2 regions of the Micromonospora sp. NPDC049257 genome follow, and region 2 is predicted to be linked to the other one. Evidence: riboswitches for the same ligand, from Rfam matches in the RefSeq annotation. Region 2 holds a riboswitch; the other holds the start of a gene.
What was found. A riboswitch is a leader RNA that binds a small molecule or an ion and turns the genes downstream of it on or off. The one in region 2 is predicted to bind cobalamin.

Region 1: linked by a shared signal. The riboswitch ahead of cobN (cobaltochelatase subunit CobN) and the one ahead of bluB (5,6-dimethylbenzimidazole synthase) in region 2 are both predicted to bind cobalamin.

Annotation. Positions count from the first base shown of each region.
Region 1 is NZ_JBFAQU010000012.1:77,178-84,980, forward strand. Features, by position in the region: gene AB0K25_RS18980 (VWA domain-containing protein) at 1-703, opposite strand, end outside; gene cobN (cobaltochelatase subunit CobN) at 792-4,544, opposite strand; cobalamin riboswitch at 4,853-4,982, opposite strand; gene AB0K25_RS18990 (hypothetical protein) at 5,654-5,989, opposite strand; gene AB0K25_RS18995 (aldo/keto reductase) at 6,121-7,014, opposite strand; gene AB0K25_RS19000 (MFS transporter) at 7,088-7,803, opposite strand, start outside.
Region 2 is NZ_JBFAQU010000013.1:10,524-18,326, forward strand. Features, by position in the region: gene AB0K25_RS19585 (amino acid adenylation domain-containing protein) at 1-2,273, opposite strand, end outside; gene AB0K25_RS19590 (kelch repeat-containing protein) at 3,072-3,884, shown strand; gene AB0K25_RS19595 (hypothetical protein) at 3,922-4,107, shown strand; cobalamin riboswitch at 4,142-4,341, shown strand; gene bluB (5,6-dimethylbenzimidazole synthase) at 4,378-5,001, shown strand; gene AB0K25_RS19605 (hypothetical protein) at 5,441-5,875, shown strand; gene AB0K25_RS19610 (helix-turn-helix domain-containing protein) at 6,054-6,266, opposite strand; gene AB0K25_RS19615 (2Fe-2S iron-sulfur cluster-binding protein) at 6,255-7,803, shown strand, end outside.

The DNA.
Region 1 (7,803 bases), on a different contig from region 2:
CCTCGGCGTCGGCGGCGGCCCAGCGGGCGGCGAACCCGACCGGGTCCGCGTCGGCGGCGAGCCGGCGGCGCACCACCTCCACCCGGACGACCGGGTCCCGGCTGGCCGCCACCTCGACGGTCAGCCCGAACCGGTCGAGCAGCTGCGGACGCAGCTCACCCTCCTCCGGGTTCATCGTGCCCACCAGCAGGAAGCGGGCGGCGTGACTGACCGAGACGCCCTCCCGTTCGACGTGGCAGCGGCCCATCGCGGCGGCGTCCAGCAGCAGGTCGACCAGGTGGTCGTGGAGCAGGTTCACCTCGTCGACATAGAGCACCCCCCGGTGGGCGGCGGCGAGCAGGCCCGGCTCGAAGGCGCGTACCCCCTCGGCGAGGGCCTTCTCCAGGTCCAACGAGCCGACCACCCGGTCCTCGGCGGCACCGACCGGCAACTCCACCAGCCGGGCCGGACGGCGCTCGACCGACGCGGCGGCCGGGTCCTCGTGCCCGGCGACGCCCGGGTGCGGACCGTCCGGGCAGGTCGGATCCGGGGCGGCCGGGTCGCAGCCGAACCGGCACCCGGCGACCCGGTCCACCGGCGGGAGCAGCGCGGCCAGGGCCCGCACGGCGGTCGACTTGGCGGTGCCCTTCTCGCCCCGCACCAGCACCCCGCCGATCGCCGGGCTGACCGCGTTGAGCAGCAACGCCAACCGCATGTCGTCCATCCCGAGCACGGCCGAGAAGGGAAACCCGCTCACTGTGCTGCTCCGGCTCGCGACTGCGGGGCTCGCAAACCCGGCTCACTCCTCGCGCTCACTGCTTTTCCTCCAGGTCGCCCTCGGTGGCCAGGTACGTCTCCCGCAGCCGGTCCAGGGTGGCGGGCTCCGGCGCGGCCCACAGGCCCCGGTCGGCGGCCTCCAGCAACCGCTCGGTGATGCCGCGCAGCGCCCACGGGTTGGACCGTTCCAGGAACTCCCGGGTCTCCCCGTCGAACAGGTACGCCTCGGCGAGGCGCTCGTACATCCAGTCGTCGACGACACCGGCGGTGGCGTCGTAGCCGAACAGGTAGTCCACGGTGGCGGCCAGCTCGAACGCGCCCTTGTAGCCGTGCCGGCGCATCGCGGCGATCCACTTCGGGTTGACCACCCGGGCCCGGAACACCCGCCGGGTCTCCTCGCCGAGGGTGCGGGTGCGCACGTCGTGCGGCATCGCCGAGTCGCCCACATAGGCGGCCGGGGCGGCCCCGGTCAGGTGCCGCACCATCGCCACCATCCCACCGTGGTACTGGAAATAGTCGTCGGAGTCGACGATGTCGTGCTCGCGGGTGTCCTGGTTCTTGGCCGCCACCGCGATCCGGGCGAAGGACCGTTCCATGTCGGCCCGCGCCTCCCGCCCGTCCAGGCCCCGGCCGTAGGCGTAGCCACCCCAGACGGCGTACACCTCGGCCAGGTCGGCGTCGGTGCGCCAGTTCCGGGCGTCGATCAGCGGCAGCAGCCCCGCCCCGTACGCCCCGGGCTTGGAGCCGAAGATCCGGGCGGTGGCCCGCCGCTCGTCGCCGTGGGTGGCGAGGTCGGCGGCCACGTGCGCGCGCAGGTAGTTGTCCCCGGCCGGCTCGTCGAGGGCGGCGACCAGCCGTACCGCGTCGTCGAGGAGGGCGACGACGTGCGGGAACGCGTCCCGGAAGAAGCCCGAGATGCGGACCGTGACGTCGACCCGGGGCCGGCCCAGTTCCGCCACCGGCACCACCTCGACGCCGGTGACCCGCCGCGACCGGTCGTCCCACACCGGCCGGCAGCCGAGCAGGGCCAGCACCTCGGCGATGTCGTCACCCTGGGTACGCATGGCGCTGGTGCCCCACACGGTCAGCCCGACCGACCGCGGGTACTCGCCGGTGTCGGCGAGGTAGCGGGCGAGTAGCGAGTCGGCCAGCGCGACCCCGACGTCCCAGGCGTTGCGGCTGGGGATCGCCTTCGGGTCGACGGAGTAGAAGTTGCGGCCCGTGGGCAGCACGTTGACCAGCCCCCGGGTGGGCGACCCGGACGGACCGGGGGGCACGAACCGGCCGTCGAGCGCGCCGAGGGTGTGGGTGATCTCGTCGGTGGTGCGGTCCAGCCGGGGCACCACCTCGCGGGCGGCGAACCGCAGCACCTCGGCGGCGTCGGGGCAGGACCCACCGGTCACCTCGGTGACCACCTCGTCGACCCGGGCGGGGTCCCAACCGAGGGTCTCCATGCCGAGGACGAGCCGCCGGGCCAGCCCTTCGATCAGGTCCACCGCGTCGGCGGCGGTGACCGACGGCCCGTCGACGACGTCGGTCAGCGCCGCCGGCACCGCCACCCGCGCCCCGGGCTCGGCGAGCAGCGCCTGCTCGTCGAGGTCGTAGCTGGCGGCGAGGGCCTGACGCAGGCCGGGCAGGGCCTGGGCGCCGCCCCACACCTGGGGGGCGCGCAGCACGGCGAGGACGAGGTTCACCCGGGGCTCACCGGTGGGCACCTCGGCCAGGATGTGCAGCCCGTCGCGGATCTGCACGTCCTTGACCTCGCACAGGTAACCGTCGAGGTGCAGCACGAAGTCGTCGAAGTCGTCGGCGTCGGGCATCGCCTCGGTGTGCAGGTCGTGGTGCAGTTCGGCGACGCGCACCAGCTCCCAGATCTGCCCCCGGACCACCGGCACCTTCGCCGGGTCGAGGGCCTGCACGGTGGCGTACTCGTCCAGCAGTTGTTCGAGTTTCGCCAGGTCGCCGTAGGTCTCGGCGCGGGCCATCGGGGGCACCAGGTGGTCGACGACGACGGCGTGCGCCCGCCGCTTGGCCTGGGTGCCCTCGCCGGGGTCGTTGACGATGAACGGGTAGACCAGCGGCAGGTCGCCGAGGACGGCGTCGGGGGCGCAGTCGGCGGCCAGGCCGAGGCCCTTGCCGGGCAGCCATTCCAGGGTGCCGTGTTTGCCGAGGTGCACCACCGCGTCGGCACCGAACCCGCCGTCGGCGACCGGCGCGGCCAACCACCGGTACGCGGCGAGGTAGTGGTGGCTGGGTGGCAGGTCGGGGTCGTGGTAGATGGCGATCGGGTTCTCACCGAAGCCGCGCGGCGGCTGGATCAGCAGGGTGACGTTGCCGAACCGCAGCCCGGCCAGGACGATGTCACCGTCGTCGGTGTAGAGCTGGCCGGGTGGCTCACCCCAGTGTTCCCGCATCCGGTCCCGCAGGTCGGCCGGCACCTGGTCGAACCAGCGCCGGTAGGTCTCCCCCGGCACCCGGGCCTCGGCGGCGGACAACTGTTGCGGGGTGAGCCACTCGACGTCGTGACCACCGGCGGCGATCAGTGCGTGGATCAGGGCGTCCCCGTCGGTGGGCGGGGGCGCGTCACCGAGGTGGTATCCGGCGGCGGCGAGGGCGGCGAGCAGGCGTACCGCCGAGGCGGGGGTGTCCAGGCCGACGGCGTTGCCGACCCGGGAGTGCTTCGTCGGGTAGGAGCTGAGCACGATCGCCAGCCGCCTGTCGGCGGGGGGCAGGTGCCGCAGCCGGGCCTGTCGGACGGCGATCCCGGCGACCCGGGCGGCCCGCTCGGCGTCGGCGGCGTAGACCGACAGCCCGTCGGCGTCGATGCGTTTGAACGAGAACGGCACGGTGACGATCCGGCCGTCGAACTCGGGGATCGCCACCTGCATCGCCGCGTCCAACGGGGACAGTCCGGCGTCGCTGCCGGCCCACTGGTCCCGGGTGCTGGTGAGGCAGAGCGCCTGGATCACCGGCACGTCGAGGGCGGCGAGCGCGCCGACGTCCCAGGCGTCCTCGTCGCCGCCACCGGAGGCGTCGGCGGCGACCGTCCCCCCGGCGGCGAGGACGGTGACGACGAGCGCGTCGCAGCGGGCGAAGAGGTCCAGCGGCCCGGCACCGGGGGTGAGCCCGCGCAGCGATCCGCAGTAGATCGGCAGCGGGTTCCCCCCGGCCGCGTCGACCGCGTCGGCCAGGGTGTGCACGAAGTCGGTGTTGCCGGCCAGCGCGTGCGCCCGGTAGAACACGATGCCCACCGTGGGCCGCCCGTCGCCGTCCGCCCGCCGCCCGTCCGGCCCGGCCGCCGGTTCCGCCGGGTCGATCGGGTCGACCGGGGCGGTCGGGTCGACCGGGGCGGTCGGGGGTCGACGGTCGAGAATGCCGTACGGCGGGGTGGGGGTGGGCGGGTCGAAGCCCTCACCGGTGAGCAGGACCGTGTCGGACAGGAACCGGGCCAGCTGGGCGAGGTTTGCCGCACCCCCCTCGACCAGGTAGGACAGGGCTTCGGTGGCCACCCCGGAGGTCACCGTGGAGGCCGCCATCAGCTCCGCGTCGGGCACCGCCTCGCCGCCGAGCACGATCGTGGGGACGCCGGAGCCGAGCACCGCCGCGAGGCCGTCCGGCCACGCCTGCCGACCACCGAGCAGCCGTACGACGGCCAGGTCGACCCCGTCGAGCAGGGCCGGCACCGCGTCCACGTCGACCCGGGTGGGGTTGGCGAGCCGGTAGTCGGCGGCGCTGGCCCGGGCGGCGAGCAGATCGGTGTCGGCGGTGGACAGCAGCAGGATGCGCACGTTCGGCTCCGGAGAGTGACGTCCGGCTCGACCACAGGGCCGGGCCGAGCGGGGCGGGAGGGACGCCGGTCAGCGGCGGCGGAGGTACGACGCACCCGCCTGCGGCGGGGTACCCGGACCGGCCGTCAGCGGTACGTGGCAGGCCGACCGCCCCGGCGGCGGCCGGCGACGGTGGGAGAGGTGGGAGCACGCGGCGGCGCGGGCTCGACGGTGATGCAGAAATCACCGACCGTGATGGGGTCGGCAGTGACGCTGTGCGTCATCGGGTCCTCCTCGGGTGTCCACGCCCTGGGGTTCTCCGACGGCCGAAGTATCCTGGCTCCCGGATCGACGCTCACCCCCGGCCTTCCAACCGTGCACGCACGGTCGTGACTCACGAGGGGGGATCGCTCCCCGGTGACAGTGGCGGGACCGCGTCGGAATCGCACCGACTTCCTTCACTGCCGTCAGGCCGCGAATGCTGCCATACTCCTCACCCCGAGGTCAACGGTGGCCACCGGCCCCGCGACGGCACCGATCGACCCCTGTGGCGAGGCCGGCAGCCGCCCGCCCCGCGCATCCCACGGGTGGGTCCGGCCCCGCCCGACGGCCGACCCGCAGCCGCCCCGTGCGGCGCACCCGCAGATCCTCCGAGGCGACCCGCAACCCGCCTGAGGGAGGTCCGCCGGCCGCCACCAGCCGGTGCGGAGCCGATCGAGGCACCCATCCCGGGACCGACCGTCCCGGGACCGACCGTCCCGGGACCGACCGTCCCGGGACCGACCGTCCCGGGACCGACCGTCCCGGGACCGACCGTCCCGGGGCCGACCGTCCCTGGCGGTCGGAACACCTCTCTCGCACCCTGTCGAGCTGATGACGTCAACGACTCGGGGTCGGCACGGTCCGACCCGACCGGACGGGCGTCGGGCCGGGCCGTCCCACCCGGGGGGACCGATCCGTCACCGTCATCAGCTCGAAAGGGCCCGCGACGACATACCCACACACCCCTGGCCCGCAGCCGCCGGCGCGGCCAACGGCCGCGCCCACCACCACGGCCGCACCCCACGGCCCGCCCCCACAGACACCCACCCCGCAGACCCCTGGCCACCCTCTACGCAGCGGCTGAGGGGTCAGCGGAGGCGACGCTCGGGGTGGGTCCGGTTCCAGGCCCGCATCCGCTCCGGGTATCCGGTCTTCGCCGCCTCGTAGAGGGGCACCGCGTGCCGGTGGGCCAGCTTCGCCGCCGTACGTGGGGAGCCGGTGCGGCGGCGGATCCACTCCCCGTCGTGCGCGATCGCCACCACTGTGGTGTCGGTGGCGGTCGTCTCGGGTTCGAGATAGAACTCCACCCCCCGGTGGGCGGCCACGAAGTCCGCCAACGCGGTCAGGTCGTCCCGGGTGGCCTCCCGATCGAGCTTGGTCGGGATGCCCTCGTCAGCCCGGGTCCGTCGGCTGAACCAGCCCATCTGCCCGTCCTCTCCTCGGCGTCCCTCCAGTGGAACACCCCTGCCTGGCAGGGCGCTGCGAGCCCGGTGACAACCGGCTGGACGGGGCAGACCTCGACGCCCCCGGGCGTACGCGCCACGCCCGGGACCGTTCAGCCCAGGGCGGCCAGCTCGTCGGGGGTGAGTCGCAGCGCGGCGGCTGCGACGTTCTCGGCGAGGTGGGCCGGGTCACCGGTACCGGGGATGGCCAGCACGTGCGGGCCCTGGTGCAGCGTCCAGGCGAGGCGTACCTGCTGCGGGGTGGCGTCGTGGGCGCGGGCGACGGCGCGTACGGCCGCGTCGTGGTCGGTACGTGCCCCGCCTTCGCGGTTGACGCCGGTCAGGGAGAAGAACGGCACGTAGGCGATCCCCCGGGCACCGCACTCGCGGACCATGGCGTCCTGGTCGCCGCGGTTGTCCAGGGCGTAGTTGTTCTGCACGCAGACCACCGGGGCGATGGTCTGCGCCTCGTCGAGGTGGTCGACGCGGACGTTGGACAGGCCCAGGTGCCGGATCAGACCGGCGTCGCGCAGCTCGGCCAGCGCACCGAAGCGTTCGGCCACGGAGTCCGGCGCGGGCCGCTTGACGATCCGCAGGTTGACCAGGTCGAGGTGGTCGCGGCCGAGCCGACGCAGGTTCTCCTCCACCTGGGCGCGCAGCTGCGCCGGGCTGGCCTCCTCGCGCGTGCCGGTCGTCGGGTCGGCCCGGAAGCCGACCTTGGTGGCGATGACCAGCCCTTCCGGGTACGGGGCGAGGGCGGCACGGATCAGTTCGGTGGCGTACCGGGCGGGGCCGGTGCCGACCTTCAGGGTGCCGCCCGGCGAGACGTAGAACGCGGCGGTGTCGATGTGGTCGACGCCCAGTTCGACGGCCCGGCGCAGGACGCGCAGCGCCCGGTCCCGGTCGGGGTGGGCGGTGAGCCGCATCGAGCCGAAGCCCATCCGGTGCACGGTGCGGTCGCCCAGGGTCCAGCGGCCCGCCGCTGCGGCGGTGATCTCAGTTGGCATCCGGCGACCCTAGCCAGCGGCGACGACCCGGCGTAACGGCCGCGCACCCGATACCGGTGCGGGCCGGGAACTGTTAGTTTTTCTGTACTGGAGCGGTGTGTTCCGACGGCCCGACGCCGGCCGGTGGACGAGTCGCCGGCACCAGGGCCAGCGTCGGGATCAGCAGCACCGGCACCACCAGCAGGGCATGCAGGATGCCGACGTGGTCACCGAGCAGGCCCAGCAGCGGCGGGCTGGCCAGGAACGACGTGTAACCGATCACCGCGACGACGCTGACCCGGGCGGGGGCGTGCTCCTCGTCGTCGGCGGCGGCGCTCATCCCGACCGGGAAGCCGAGCGACGCGCCGAGCCCCCAGAGGACCACCCCGACGACGGCCAGCGGGCCGGAGCCGGCCAGCACCGCCAGCAGCGAGCCGGCGGCGGCCAGCAGGATCGTGCCGATCAGCACCGGCACCCGGCCCCAGCGGTCGATGGCCACGGTGCCGACGGTCCGGCCGATGGTCATGCCGGCGACGAAGACCCCGAAGACGGCTGCCCCGGCGGCCTCGCTGACCCCGTAGCCGTCGACGAAGGCGACCGCCAGCCAGTCGTTGGCGCTGCCCTCGGTGAACGCCATCACCAGCACCAGTGCGCCGATGAGCAGGGTGCGCGGCTCCCGCCAGGCCGCGAGCAGGCCACCCCGGCGGGCCGACGCGGCACCGTCCGCGGTGGAGGCGGGCAGGGCGGGCAGGAAGTTCCGCGCCCCGAGCAGGGTGCCGCCGAGCACCACCGCCGCCAGCACCGCCAGGT
Region 2 (7,803 bases):
CCCGCGACGTTCCACCGGTTGGCCAGCTCGGCCGGGCACGCCTCACCTCCGGTGAACACGTGGCGCAGGTGCGGGTACGGGCCGTCGTCGAGCAGCGCCAGCAGCGTCGGAGGTGCGCCGACGAAGGTGATGCGCTCGTCGCGGATCAGCGCGGACAGCGACTCCGTCGAGTGCAGGGTCTCCCGGCGTGCACACACCAGCGTGGCGCCGCTGATGAGCGCGGCGTAGACCTCTGCCTGACACAGGTCGAAAGCGAGTGACGCGAACTGCAGGATCCGGTCGCCGGGGCCGAACTTGAAGGTCTCGGCGAACGGGACCAGGTAGGACACCAACGCCCGGTGCTCGGTCAGCACCCCCTTGGGGCGGCCCGTCGAACCGGAGGTGTAGATCACGCTGACCAACGAGTCCCCGGTGCTCACCTCGTCGAGCGGGTCGCCTGCTCCCCCGGCCTCGGCGGACTCGATGTCCGGCCAGTCGCGGTCCAGGCACAGGTAACGACGCGACCGGGGCTCGGGAAGGCTGGCGAGCAGGTCGCTCGTGGTCAGCACCACGTGTGCGTCGGTGTCGTCGAGAATGAACTCCAGGCGGCCGACCGGGTGGTCGATGTCGAGGATCACGTACGCGGCGCCCGCCTTGGCGACACCGAGGAACGCCACGAGGACGTCCAGGCCGCGATCCATCGCGACCCCCACCAGCTCTTCGTGTCTGACCCCGCACCGGTGCCTCAGGTGGGCGGCGAGGACGGCGGCACGTCGGTCCAGTTCCCCGTAGGTCAGCTCGACGCCCTCGAAGACCGCCGCGACGGAGTCGGGTGCCGCTGCGGCCCGTTCCGCGACGAGGACGTGCACGGGATCGGAGCGGACGGCGTCGTCCGGACCGCGACCCAGCCGCATCAACTCGGCCCGGTCGTCGGCGGACAGCAGGTCGATCTCGGACACCCTGATGCCGGGGTCGGCGGCCGCACCGGTCAGGACGCGCTCGATGTGGGTGAGCAGTTGGTCGATGCGCCACCGGGCGAACAGCTCCGTCGAATACTCCGCCGACACCCTCAGCTCGGTCGCCGACTCGGCGAAGGTCAGCGACAGGTCGAACCGGGAGTGCATCGTCTGCTGGTCGACCACACTGATGGTGGCTCCGGGCAGGTCGAGGGAGCCGCTGCCGGTCTCCTCGTTGAGCACCTGGAGAAGGACGTCGAACAACGGATTGCGGCTGGGGTCGCGGGGGACGGCAAGGCGGTCGACCACCCGCTCGAACGGCACGTCCTGAAGCTCGTAGGCCCGCAGGGAGGTGTCCTTGACCCGATCGAGCAGCTCGGCGAAGGTGGGCTTTCCGGACAGGTCCAGCCGCAGCACCACCGCGTTGACGAAGATGCCGACGACCTGTTCCAGGTCGGGATCGGACCGACCGAGTGCGGTGGTGCCGACGGCGAGGTCCTCCTCACCGGTGTAACGGGACAGGACCACCCCGAGGGCCGCGGTCAGGAGCATCGACAGTGAGACCTTCTGCGACCGGGCGAGGCGGCGCGCGGTGGCACCGATCGATGCCGGAAAGACCCGGCTGAGGTGTTCGCCGCGGTGGACGGTGTACGGCGGTCGCGGGTGGTCAGCCGGCAGGTTCAACGCCGGCAGGCCCGACAGTTGGGACTTCCAGTAGGTGAGCTGCGCTTCGAAGGTGCCGTCTTCGAAGGCGACCCGCTGGGCCTTGACGAAATCGGCGTAGTCGGTGGCGGCCCGGCCGGCCGGGAGTTCGTGACCCTGCCGGATCGCCGCGTACGACCTGCGGATCTCGTCACTGATCAGGTTGATGGACCAGCCGTCACACACGATGTGGTGAATGACGATGGACAACAGGTGTCGTTCCGTTGCGACGCGGAACAGGCGGAACCTGTAGAGCGGGCCCACGGCCAGGTCGAACGGTGTCCGTGCCAGCGTGGTGGCCGCGTCGAGGGCACGTGTCTCCCGGAGTTCCCCCGCTGCGGTGGAGTCGTCGATCACGAGCGCCTGCTCCGGAGGAGCTGCGATGACCTGGTAGGGAACGCCGTCGTGCGCGTCGAAGCGCGCGCGGAGGATGTCGTGGTTCGCGACGACCCGGGTCATCGCGGTCTGTAGTGCCGAGTGATCCAGGTCGCCGTCGATCCGGTACAGCACGGCGACGTTGTACGTCGGTGTGCCGGGGGCGAGTTGGTCGAGGAACCACAACTGTTCCTGGGCGAACGACAGTGGCAGTTCAGCCGAATCCGTCGCGTGTGCCGAATTCACCAGGGCCTCGGTCACTACCTCTCCTTCCTACAGACACCCGCAATCTGTCGAAAAAGCGCAAACTCGTGTCGCGTAATCACGGAGATGTCAGTGCCCGGGAGCGAACCCGGCGCTGTTTCGCCACGGGGTGACCTACGGTGAATCAACTTGGACAGCATCATCGGTCGGTGCCGGATATTGCTTCGATCCATTGCCACAGCTAGCGACCAGAGTATGACCGACGGTAACATTAGCGATGGGGTGCGTCAATACGTATTGATGGCCGGCCGGGAGTTCGCCGGCGGGGTTGCGGCTGATTTGAGCTGGTCCGTATGGCTCATGGTCAGGTGTCCGTAGCGCTGTCCATCATGGTGAACCGTCCCGGTTTCGGCGCAGTCGGCGGTCACTGCGCGTGGCGGACGCCCGGAGGGCGGTGCACCACCAGGATCCCGCCGGGGAACGGGGGCGGACCTGGCCGACCGGACAGCCCCGCAACGTCACGCCGACGCGCCGTCCGGCGTGGTGGCCGGACCGTCCCGCGGGTGCCGACCCCCTCACCACGGGCGGCAGCCGGCAATCACGGCGTCGCGTTCCCCGCCCGACGCCGGCACCACCCACGGCGCACGTGAGGACAATTCCCTTCCGCATCGTGCGGACACGACCCCAAGTGGTGACCGGCGACAGCTTCCCGAGCGAACACACATTCAGCCACGACACCATTTTCACCCTCGGGGGAAATTGGCAGGTCCTTCGCGGCTGCCGCGTACGCCGGACTGCTAGCCTGCCGATCAGCGGAAACGCCCGTCGACCCAGCGCGAAGGGAGCATCCCAGTCGTGACGACAATTCGCATTCTTGGCCGCGCCGCACCATGGAGGACACTGTTCCTCGCCATTGCCGTCGCGGTGGCCCAACTGCCGGCACCCGTCGCCGGTGCCGCCGCCAGGGGCGACCGACCCGCCCTCCGTTGGCGGGCCGACGACGCGCTGTCGAGTTCCCGCTTCGCGCTGGCGGCGGCCACGGCGCCGGACGGGTCGATCTTCGCGATCGGGGGTGCCGACGCGGCTTCGGTCACCACGGTGGTGGAGGTCTACACGCCTCGGACGCGGCGGTGGAGGGCCGGTCCGTCGCTGCCCCGGCCCCGGTACCGCCATGCGGCGGCCACCGGCGGGGACGGGCGCGTCTACGCGATCGGTGGCAGCTCTCCCGGTGCCGAGGGAGCGTTCCTCAGCTCCGTGCTCGCCCTGACGCCGGGCGACGACCACTGGGTGCCCGTCGCGTCGATGCCCAGCGGACGGCAACTGCTCGCCGCGACGGCCGGCACCGACGGCCGGGTCTACGCCGTCGGCGGGGACCGTCGCGGCTCGCTGTCCACCCTGGAGGTCTACGAGCCGACGGTGGACCGGTGGACCACCGCGGCGTCGATGCCCACGCCGCGCTACGAGATGGGGGTGACCGGCGGACCAGACGGGCGGATCTACGCGATCGGCGGCTGCGGGGACGGCGTCCTGAACGTCCTCGACGTCGTCGAGGCGTACTCGCCCACCACCGACACCTGGGCGACTCTCGCGCCGCTTCCCAGCCGGCGGTGTCTGGTCGACGCCACGACCGGCCCGGACGGCCGGATCTATGCGACCAGGTGGCTGTGAACTGGTCACCGACCCTTCGGGAAGACCGGTCGACTGCGTGGACACCACCCGGGTGGACGCGTACTCACCCGACACCGGCACCTGGGCGACGGTCACCGGCACCACCACCGCCCATCGTGAAGGCGCGGCGGTCACCAGCGGCAGGAGGATCTTCGCGATCGGTGGGCACACCGCCGGGGTGGAGTCCGCGCGGGTGACCGCCCGCCGCCCGCCGGGGGCGTGACCGGCCTGCGTCACCGGCACGGGTTAGCATCGGCGGCGGCATGATCGTGCGAGGTGCCCCGCGGGTGCGGGGAGAATCGGGAAGCCGGTGTGATTCCGGCACGGGCCCGCCGCGGTGACCGGGGAGCGACCGTCCAGGCGCGAGGAGCGCAGCCACTGGCCGTACGGCTGGGAAGGCGGACGGGTTGGCGTCGATCCGGGAGTCCGAAGACCGGCCTCGCGTCGACCGCCCGCCCGTCCGGGGTGGGCCGAGCGCAGCGGGAGCCTGCCTGTGGAACTCTACGACGCCATCCACCGCCGCCGGGACGTCCGGGCCCAGTTCACCGGGGAACCGGTGCCGGACGGCGCCCTGCACCGGATCCTGGACGCCGCGCACGCCGCACCCAGCGTCGGCTACTCACAGCCGTGGGACTTCGTCCTGGTCCGGGACCCTGCCATCCGTCGTCGGTTCCACCGGCACGTGCAGGCCGAGCGGGCGACGTTCGCCGCCACCCTGGACGGCGCGGCGGCCGAACGGTTCGCGGGCATCAAGATCGACGGGGTGTTGGAGTCGACGCTGTCGGTCGTCGTCACGTACGACCCGCAGCGTGGGGGCCCGGCCGTGCTCGGGCGGCACGCCATCGCCGACGCCGGTCTCTACTCGGTCTGCCTGGCCATCCAGAATCTCTGGCTCGCCGCCACCGCCGAAGGGCTGGGCGTCGGGTGGGTCTCCTTCTACCGGGAGTCGTTCCTGGCCGGGCTGCTGGGCGCACCGGCCGGCATCCGGCCGGTGGCCTGGCTCTGCGTCGGGCCGGTCACCCACCTGGAGTCCGTGCCCGACCTGGAACGGCACGGGTGGCGTCGACGCCGACCTCTCGCCGAGGCGATCCACCACGACCGTTGGTTGCACAGCTGAATCCCCATTTTCCATTGTGGATGACAGCGCGCCTCGTCGCTGCAACACTGTTTTCGGTCGATCCCCCGCCGACTTCCTGAGTGCCCACTGATGGATTTTGACAGCGATGGGACAGCCATTGGATCTGCACAGGGTAGTAATCAGCCATCCTGAATCCTGCCCGAGACAGGTTGACTTCATTGGTACCGACGACCGGCACGGCGCCGCCGCTGCACCGGCGGCCTTCCCCGCCGGACTTCGCTTCGGGGTTCACCGGTGACGCGAGGCGGTCGTTGTCGCCGCGGGTCACGGCGACCGGTGGCAGCTCACGGAGAAACCAGCCCCGAGCGCCCGCCTGACTGCGGTCGGATGTCCCCCGGGCCGACGAACACAGCCTCGACGAGCGCGCTGAGTACGCCGACTCATGCCTGGTCGGGTCGGACCGTCCACGCTGAACCGCGTGACTTCTGAGGCGGCCGGTGCACGTCGGTGGGGTGGCCCGATCGTGGGGCTCCTGGTCCTGGTCTGGATCGGCGGGCTGATCGCGGCAGCCGTGTGGTGGCTGAGCATCGGCTTGGCGCAGTGGAACGCCAACTACGACGGCCGGCCCGACGAACTGGTGGGCCTCGGACGCCAGGCGAGCCTGGCCCTACTGGTCGCCGCGTTGGTGGCGATCGCCGGCCCGGCAGTCATCGCGCTCGTCGCGTACCGGCTGCGGCTGGTCCGAACCGCGATCGTCTTCCTGGTGCTGACCGTCGTGATCGCCGTGCCCGCCCTACCGTTCGCCGCATCCGTCGGGCGGGGTCTCACTCCGGTGCCGGCAGACACGACGCCCGGCCCGCCAGGGCACTGCGTGGAACTCAGCGGCGGCGACAACCGCTGCCCGGGCGGCTGACGGGAGCGGGAGCAGCAGGGTGTGCCGGGATGACCGGGCAGGCGGCCCACCCGGAAACGACGGAAGGACCGGGGTGGTGCTGGCTTCCATCCGTCGAGGTGCCGGCCTGGCGTCGACCTGTCGGGATTACGCGGGTCTCGACCATCACCCCGTGACAGGATCCGCCCGCCCTCCTTGCCTACTGGTCGTGACGGGCCTTGACCGCAGCCGTACGCAGCGCATCGATCGCACCCATGTTCAGCTCGGCCCAGCGTTTGAGCTCGCGCAACGGACCGACGAGCGTGTCGCCGAGCGCTGTCAACGAGTAGTGCACGGCGGGCGGACTCGTGGGTTCCACCCGGCGGCGGGCGAGGCCGTCGCCTTCGAGTTGACGCAGGGTGTGGGTGAGCATCTTCTGGGACACACCCGGCATGCGGCGGCGCAGCGCGGCACGAGCCGGACGACGTTCGTCGGTGGCGTCGCCGGGTTCGCCCACGTCCAGTCCCCCACGCGGATCTCGTTCGCCCTCCCCGAGGCCGACGCCTCCCCCGGGCCGACGTCGATGTTCTTCCTGCTGCCTGGAGTCGGCGAGGTCCTGCGTGTCAACGGCACGGTCACCTCCCAGCGGCGAGCACGGACCACGGTGGTGATCAGGCAGGCGTGGGTCCACTGCGCGCAGGCCATCCTCCGGTCCGGCCTGTGGCAGCCACCCACCCAGCAGACCGCGTCGGCCCCGCAGATCGCCCTCGACGAGCCGCTGGGGGCACCCGGTGTGGCCGAGTTCCTCGCCGCAGCGCCGTTCCTCGCACTGTCGAGCTGGGACACCGAGGGTGGCAGCGACACCAGTCCCCGAGGCGATCGGGGAACGGTGGTCCGGATCCTCGACGGTCGGACGCTCGTGCTCCCGGACCGCAGGGGCAACAAACGCGCCGACACGCTACACAACCTGCTGCAGGATGAGCGGCTCGCCTTCGCCGCGCTCGTGCCCGGCCGCAGCGGGGTGCTGCACGTACGCGGGCGCGGCGTGGTAACCGACGACCCGGCACTGCTACGGACCCTCGCGCTGCGCGGGCTGGCACCGCACGCGGCGCTCGTCATCGACGTCGAACACGCCGAGGTGACCGGCAACGACGCGGTGGCCCGGGCCCGGCTGTGGCATCCCGGCGCACACCTCGACCGCAGTGCCGCGCCGGATCTCACCATGATCGCGTTGGAGCACCTCGCCACGAACTCGGCGGACGCGCCGGGCGGGCCGCCTGCGGCACTGTTCAGGGTCATCGGCGCGATCCCGGGGCTGTCGCGGGCGCTGCGGGTGGTGATGCGCCGCGCCTACCGCTCCGCGCTGCGTAAGGAGGGCTACGCCGACATCGCGGACGGGCGACGGACCGACGGCGACCGGGCCGGAAGTCCGCTGCGGGAGGTGCGCATCGTGGAGATGCGCCGGGAGACGCCGAGCACCGTCACGATCGTCCTCGAAGACGCCGCCGGACGGCCCGACCACTTCGCGTTCCGGCCCGGTCAGTACTTCACGCTCGTCGTCGAGGTCGACGGCCGACCGGTCCGGCGGGCCTATTCGGCCTCGTCCGCGCCGGGGACGACGCGGCTGGAGGTCACCGTCAAGCATGTCGAGGGAGGGCGGCTCTCCAGCCACGTGCACCGGATGCTGCGCGTCGGGGACCTCCTGGGCCTGCACGGCCCGTCCGGGACGTTCCACACCGAGACCGAGCCACCGACCGAAATACTGCTCGTCGCCGCCGGCAGCGGTGTGACGCCGATGATGAGCATGATCCGTACGCGGCTCGCCGACCGGGCCGGCCACGACCGGATCGCGCTGCTCCACAGCAGCCGGTACGCCGACGAGGTCATCTTCGCCGCCGACCTCGACCGGTTGGCCGCGGAGCACCCCGACCGGTTGTCCGTCACCCACGTCCTGACCAGACGGGACGGCC